One region of the Streptomyces sp. NPDC015130 genome, then DNA from elsewhere that is predicted to be linked to it. Evidence: predicted binding sites of a transcription regulator. Region 1 holds the regulator's gene; the other holds the start of a gene.
What was found. Region 1 encodes HrcA, which represses chaperone genes, less so after heat shock. Its sites were predicted from a motif close to TTNGCACTCNGNNNNNCNGAGTGCNAA; they were not measured.

Region 1 (3,654 bases):
GAGCCCGGGACCAGGTGGTCCACGAGGACGCCCAGTCGGGCGTCCGGGGCCGGGCCGAACTCCGCCACGATCCCCGGCAGGTCGTCGACGCCCTCCAGGTACTCGACGACCACGCCCTCGATCCGCAGGTCGTCGCCCCAGACCCGCTCCACGAGCTCGGCGTCGTGCCGGCCCTCCACGTAGATCCGGCCCGCCCGCGCCACGCGCGCCCGCGCGCCCGGGACGGCGACCGAGCCGGAGGCCGTACGCGTGGGGCGTACCGGGGCCGCCGGGGCCGGGCGGACCAGGGTCACGACCCGGCCCTCCAGGAGGAAGCCGCGCGGCTCCATCGGGAACACCCGGTGCTTGCCGAAGCGGTCCTCCAGGGTGACCGTGCCCGCCTCGCAGCGGATCACCGCCCCGCAGAAGCCCGTGGCGACCTCCTCCACGACGAGATCGGGGTCGGCCGGCACCTCGGGAACGGGCTTCGACTTCTTCCAGGAAGGAGTCAGATCCGGGTCGTAGCTGCGCATTCGGGCGACGTTATGACACCGCGAAGCGGCGTGCCAGTTCCTCGCGCTGTGTCCGTACGAACGTGGCGTCCACCACGGCCCCGTGGCCCGGCACGTACACCGCGTCCTCGCCGCCGAGCGACAGCAGCCTGTCCAGCGCGTCCGGCCAGCGGGCCGGGATCGCGTCCGGCCCCGCCTGCGGCTCGCCCGACTCCTCCACCAGGTCCCCGCAGAAGACGACCTCCCGCTCCCCGGGGACGAAGAGCGCCAGGTCGTGGCCCGTGTGGCCCGGGCCGAGGTTCGCCAGGAGCACCTGCCGGCCGCCCAGGTCGAGCGTCCACTCGCCGGAGACCACGTGCCGCGGGGCCACCAGGACGTCCACCGCCTCCGTCGCCGCGGCCGCGTCGAGCCCGTGCCGCACCGCGTCCGCGCGCAGCGCCTCCCGGTCCCGCGCGCGGGCCAGGAGGTCGTCCGAACCGACCGCGCCGAAGACCTCCGCGCCCGCGAACGCCGCCGTCCCGAAGACATGGTCGAAGTGCGGATGGCTCAATGCGATGTGCGTCACTCTTCGGCCGTCCGTCAGCGCCGCGATCCGCCCGCGGAGCTCGGCGCCCTCCGCGAGCGAGGAACCCGTGTCGTACAGCAGCAGCGCCTCCGCCCCCACGACAAGGCCCACCGTGGCGTCCCAGCCGGGCAGTCGGAGCCTGCCGACCCCGCGCGCCAGTCGCTCCCACCCGTACGCTTCCCAATCGACGTCCATGGGGCGACGCTAGCCGGTGCGCGCCCGCCTCCTTGCCAGGAGCGTTGCCCGCCGCCGTACACTGGCCGGGGGATTGCTGGCACTCGGGCAGGGCGAGTGCCAAAAGCGGAGCAACCGGAACGACGACGACAGCTGGAGGTGCGCACGAATGCTCAGCGAACGCAGACTCGAGGTCCTGCGCGCCATCGTCCAGGACTACGTCGGGACGGAGGAGCCGGTCGGCTCGAAGGCGCTCACCGAGCGCCACAAGCTCGGCGTCTCGCCCGCGACCGTCCGCAACGACATGGCGGTGCTGGAGGAGGAGGGGTACATCGCCCAGCCCCACACCAGCGCCGGACGCATTCCGACCGACAAGGGCTACCGGCTCTTCGTCGACCGGCTGGCCGGCGTCAAGCCGCTGTCGACGCCCGAGCGGCGGGCCATCCACAACTTCCTCGACGGCGCGGTCGACCTCGACGACGTCGTCGGCCGTACGGTGCGGCTGCTCGCGCAGCTGACCCGTCAGGTCGCCGTCGTCCAGTACCCCTCGCTGACCCGTTCGACCGTCCGGCACGTGGAGCTGCTCGCGCTGGCCCCGGCCCGCCTGATGCTCGTGCTCATCACGGACACCGGCCGCGTCGAGCAGCGTGTCGTCGACTGCGCCGCGCCCTTCGGCGAGACCTCCCTCGCCGACCTGCGGGCCCGGCTCAACAGCCGGGTCGTCGGCCGCCGGTTCGCCGACGTGCCGCAGCTGGTGCAGGACCTCCCCGAGTCCTTCGAGGAGATCGAGGACCGCGCCACGGTCTCGACCGTGCTCGCGACCCTCCTCGAAACGCTCGTGGAGGAGCACGAGGAGCGGCTGATGATCGGCGGCACCGCCAATCTGACCCGCTTCGGACACGACTTCCCCCTGATGATCAGGCCCGTCCTGGAGGCCCTGGAGGAGCAGGTCGTGCTCCTCAAGCTGCTCGGCGAGGCCAAGGAATCGGGCATGACCGTACGCATCGGGCACGAGAACGCCCACGAGGGGCTGAGCTCCACCTCGGTCGTCTCGGTCGGTTACGGTTCGGGCGGCGAAGCAGTCGCCAAACTCGGCGTGGTCGGACCGACCCGCATGGACTACCCCGGAACGATGGGAGCGGTACGCGCAGTGGCACGTTACGTCGGACAGATCCTGGCGGAGTCGTAAGTGGCCACGGACTACTACGCCGTACTCGGCGTGCGCCGCGACGCTTCCCAGGACGAGATCAAGAAGGCTTTCCGGAGGCTCGCTCGCGAGCTGCACCCGGACGTCAACCCTGATCCGAAGACGCAGGAGCGCTTCAAGGAGATCAACGCCGCCTACGAGGTCCTCTCGGACCCGCAGAAGAAGCAGGTCTACGACCTCGGCGGCGACCCCCTGTCGGCCTCCGGCGGTGGTGGCGCGGGCGGCTTCGGCGCGGGTGGCTTCGGCAACTTCTCCGACATCATGGACGCCTTCTTCGGCACGTCCCAGCAGCGCGGTCCGCGCTCGCGGACGCGCCGCGGCCAGGACGCCATGATCCGCCTGGAGATCGACCTCAACGAGGCGGCCTTCGGCACCACCAAGGACATCCAGGTCGACACGGCCGTCGTCTGCACCACCTGTTCGGGTGAGGGCGCGGCGCCCGGCACGTCCGCGCAGACCTGTGACATGTGCCGCGGCCGCGGCGAGGTCTCCCAGGTCACGCGGTCCTTCCTGGGCCAGGTCATGACCTCCCGGCCCTGCCCGCAGTGCCAGGGCTTCGGCACCGTCGTCCCGACCCCGTGCCACGAGTGCGCGGGCGACGGCCGGGTCCGGTCCCGCCGCACGCTCACCGTCAAGATCCCGGCCGGTGTCGACAACGGCACCCGGATCCAGCTCGCGGGCGAGGGCGAGGTCGGCCCCGGCGGCGGCCCCGCCGGAGACCTGTACGTCGAGATCCACGAGATCCCGCACGAGACGTTCCAGCGGCGCGGCGACGACCTGCACTGCACGGTGACCATCCCGATGACGGCGGGCGCGCTCGGCACCAAGGTGCCGCTGCAGACCCTCGACGGCATCGAGGAGATCGACATCCGCCCGGGCACGCAGTCCGGCCAGTCGGTCCCGCTGCACGGCCGTGGCGTCACGCACCTGCGGGGCAACGGCCGGGGCGACCTGATCGTGCACGTCGAGGTGCAGACCCCGGGCAAGCTCGACGCGGAGCAGGAGCGGCTCCTGCGCGAGCTGGCCAAGCTCCGCGGCGAGGAGCGCCCCACGGGCCAGTTCCAGCCCGGGCAGCAGGGCCTGTTCTCGCGTCTGAAGGACGCGTTCAACGGGCGGTAAGGCAGCAGGGCCTGTGCTCTCCGGCGGCTGAAGGACGACTTCGGCGGGCGGTGGCAGGCGAGGGGCAAGGGCGGTACCCGTGGTTCACGGGTGCCGCC
Region 2 (3,654 bases), on a different contig from region 1:
CGGGGGCCTTGACGGCCACGGCGTTGAAGGTGCCACGGATCTTGTTGACGACGAGGGTGGAGAGCGCCTCGCCCTCGACGTCCTCGGCGATGATCAGCAGCGGCTTGCTGGCGCCGGCCTGGATGACCTTCTCCAGGATGGGCAGCAGGTCCTGGATCGAGGAGATCTTGCCCTGGTTGATCAGGATGTACGGGTCGTCGAGGACGGCCTCCATACGCTCCTGGTCGGTGACCATGTACGGGGACAGGTAGCCCTTGTCGAAGGCCATGCCCTCGGTGAAGTCGAGCTCCAGGCCGAAGGTGTTGGACTCCTCGACGGTGATGACACCGTCCTTGCCGACCTTGTCCATCGCCTCGGCGATGAGCTCGCCGACCTGCTGGTCCTGCGCGGAGAGCGCGGCGACGGCGGCGATGTCGGACTTGTCCTCGATCGGGCGCGCGGTGGCGAGGAGCTCCTCGGAGACGGCCTTGACGGCGGCGTCGATGCCCTTCTTCAGGGCGGCCGGGGAGGCGCCGGCGGCGACGTTGCGCAGCCCCTCGCGAACCAGGGCCTGGGCGAGCACGGTGGCGGTGGTGGTGCCGTCACCCGCGATGTCGTTGGTCTTGGTCGCCACCTCCTTCACCAGCTGGGCGCCGAGGTTCTCGTACGGGTCGTCGATCTCGACCTCGCGGGCGATCGTGACACCGTCGTTGGTGATGGTGGGGGCGCCGAACTTCTTGTCGATGACGACGTTGCGGCCCTTGGGGCCGATCGTCACCTTCACCGTGTCGGCAAGCTTGTTGACGCCGCGCTCAAGGGCGCGACGGGCGTCCTCGTCGAACTTCAGGATCTTCGCCATGGGAGCGGTTCAGCCCTCTCGGAATGGGGTGGAAAAGAACTGCGCCCCCGGACGCCCTGTGCGGGGTCAAGGGGCGCAGCTCAAAGCATCTGCTTCAGATACTTCGGTGAATTACTTCTCGATGATCGCGAGCACGTCGCGAGCCGAGAGGACGAGGAACTCCTCGCCGTTGTACTTCACCTCGGTGCCGCCGTACTTGCTGTAGAGCACGACGTCGCCGACCTGAACGTCGAGCGGAAGACGCTCGCCGTTCTCGAAGCGGCCCGGGCCCACGGCGAGGACAGCACCCTCCTGGGGCTTCTCCTTCGCGGTGTCCGGGATGACCAGGCCAGAGGCGGTGGTCTGCTCGGCGTCGAGCGGCTGGACCACGATGCGGTCCTCGAGCGGCTTGATGGCAACCTTGGAGCTGGTGGTCGTCACGATCCGACCTCCCCCTTCGGAGATTACGGGGTCAACTGTCTGAGGTGGCGACCAGGTGGATCCGTCGTCGCGGGTGCCGGACCTGCCCGTCGCTGTGTTGGCACTCTCCAGTGGGGAGTGCCAGAGCCGAGACTATGACCGCGATTAGCACTCGGTCAAGCGGAGTGCCAATTCACCACCGTCGCGCGTCGCGGCGCGCTCAGCGGGACGCCGCCGTTCCGGTGCGCGCCGCCCCCTCCGCCACGGTCGTCGCGGCCACATCCCGTTCGGCGGCCGGGTCCCTTTCCTCCGGCCCCATCCGCTCCGCCGCCTTCCGGCCCAGGCGCTCGATCGGGTCGACCGAGGAGGCGCAGCCGGAGGCGGTGAGGAGGGTGGCGGCGAGCGCGCCGGCGGCCGCGGCCCGGTACATCCGGTTCCCGCCCGGTCCTCGCCTCACACGTAGTCCTCGAGCTTCGCGACGGCGTACCCCTTGGCCGTGATCACGTTCATGACCCGCCGGATCATGTCGGGCATCGTGCCCTTCCAGTCGCCCTTGCCCCGGAAGTGGGTGAGGACGATGTCGCCGGGGTGCAGGTCGCGGTCCCACTCGCGCCACTCCATGCGGTCGGGGAAGGCCTCGGCGGACCACAGCGGGACCGCCTTGACCCCGCAGGACTTCGCGGCGCGCAGGGTGTCCTCGTTGTAGTTGCCGTACGGCGGGCGGAAGAGCGGGGGCCGCTTGCCGAAGCGCTTCTCGATGACGTCCTGCATCCCGCAGATCTCGCGCTTCTGCTGCTTGTACGAGAGTCCGGGCAGGTAGCGGTGGTTGAGGGTGTGGTTGTGCAGGGCGACGCCGGAGTCCAGGGACTTCTGCATCCGCGCGAAGTAGCCGTAGTCGTCCTTGACGACGTAGTCGCTGAGGAAGGCGCTGTAGGGGATGCGGAGGTCCTTCATCATCCGCAGCAGCTCGGGGTCCTTCTCCGCGCCGTCGTCGATCGTCAGGAAGACGACCTTCTGCTTGGTCGGCACGGTCGTGAAGACGGGCGGCAGGCCCTCGCCGTCCGTCTCGAACCCCTTGCGGGTGGTGATCTTCGGCTTGGCCTTCGGCGGGGCCGGCGCGTCGAGCGGGGTCTTGGCGAGGCCCCACTTCCTGGCGGCGAGCGCGCGGGCGGCCTTCTGCTGGCGGACCCTCTCGACGTACGCGTCGAGCGCGCCGGCCGAGCCCGGGGCCGGGGCCTGGGCCCGGCCCTGCTGGCCGGCGGCGGGCGCGGGGGCGCCGCGCGCGGGGGCGGCGGGTCCGGATCCGGAGTCCGAGCAGGCCGTGGCGGCGGAGGCGAGGGCCGAGACGACGAGAGCGGCCCCGAGGGTCCGCCGGAAAGGGTGCGCGCTGATCACCATAAATTCTTCCTCTTGTCGTACAAGCTGTATGGCGCCGCATACTGTCAGTGCTCGCGCGCCCTCCGGACCACGACACCGCCGCACGGCCCCCGCCGTCCCCCGACCGGCCCACAGCGCCGCAGGGCCCACAATGGGACGGGTGACCGACCTCGCCCAGTTCACCGCCCTGCGCACGCCCGAGGGGCAGGCCCTCCTCGCCGCCCTGCGCGACCACGACCCCGCCCATGAGCTGGCGGTCGTCTCCCGGCTGCGCCGCGACCACCCCGCCGAGCTCGTCACCTCGGCGGTCGGCCAGGCCAGGCTGCGCCAGCGCGCGGTGGCGAAGTTCGGCGCCGAGGACGCGTACCGGATGTACTTCACGCCCAACGGCGTCGAGCAGTCGACCCGCGCCTCCGTCGGAACCTACCGGGCCGCCCGCCTCAAGGCCCTCGGCGTCGGCAGTGTCGCGGACCTCTGCTCCGGGATCGGCGGCGACGCGATCGCCCTCGCCCGCGCCGGCATCTCCGTCCTCGCCGTCGACCGCGACCCGCTCACCGCCGAGGTGGCCCGCGCCAACGCCGAGGCGCTCGGCCTCGCGGAGCTGATCGAGGTCCGCTGCGCCGACGTCACCGAGATCGACACCAGCCCGTACGACGCGGTCTTCGTCGACCCGGCGCGGCGCGGCGGCCGGGGCAGGATCTTCGACCCCGAGGCCTACTCCCCGCCGCTCTCCTGGGCCGTCGAGGCGGCCCGCAAGGCCCCCCGCGCCGCCCTGAAGGTCGCCCCCGGCATCCCGCACGAGGCCGTCCCGGCGGAGGCCGAGGCCGAGTGGATCTCGGACGGCGGGGACGTGAAGGAGGCCGTGCTCTGGTTCGGCACGGAGCCGGGCGCCCGCCGCGCGACGCTCCTGCCCTCCGGCGCGGGCCTCACCGGCCGGGGGCTGCCCGACCCGGCGGTCCGCCCGGTCGGCCGCTACCTGTACGAGCCGGACGGCGCCGTCATCCGCGCGCACCTCGTCGCCGAGGTCGCGGAGGAGCTGG

Region 2: a site for HrcA is predicted at 1,403-1,429, ahead of groES (co-chaperone GroES). Genes of this name have one in related genera too.

Annotation. Positions count from the first base shown of each region.
Region 1 covers NZ_JBIBVC010000006.1:394,788-398,441, forward strand. The annotation lists gene ACF08F_RS15625 (DUF3097 domain-containing protein) at 1-512, opposite strand, end outside; gene ACF08F_RS15630 (MBL fold metallo-hydrolase) at 523-1,251, opposite strand; gene hrcA (heat-inducible transcriptional repressor HrcA) at 1,400-2,419, shown strand; gene dnaJ (molecular chaperone DnaJ) at 2,420-3,556, shown strand.
Region 2 covers NZ_JBIBVC010000012.1:8,628-12,281, reverse strand. The annotation lists gene groL (chaperonin GroEL) at 1-838, opposite strand, end outside; gene groES (co-chaperone GroES) at 950-1,258, opposite strand; gene ACF08F_RS24255 (hypothetical protein) at 1,458-1,694, opposite strand; gene ACF08F_RS24250 (polysaccharide deacetylase family protein) at 1,691-2,635, opposite strand; gene ACF08F_RS24245 (methyltransferase domain-containing protein) at 2,766-3,654, shown strand, end outside.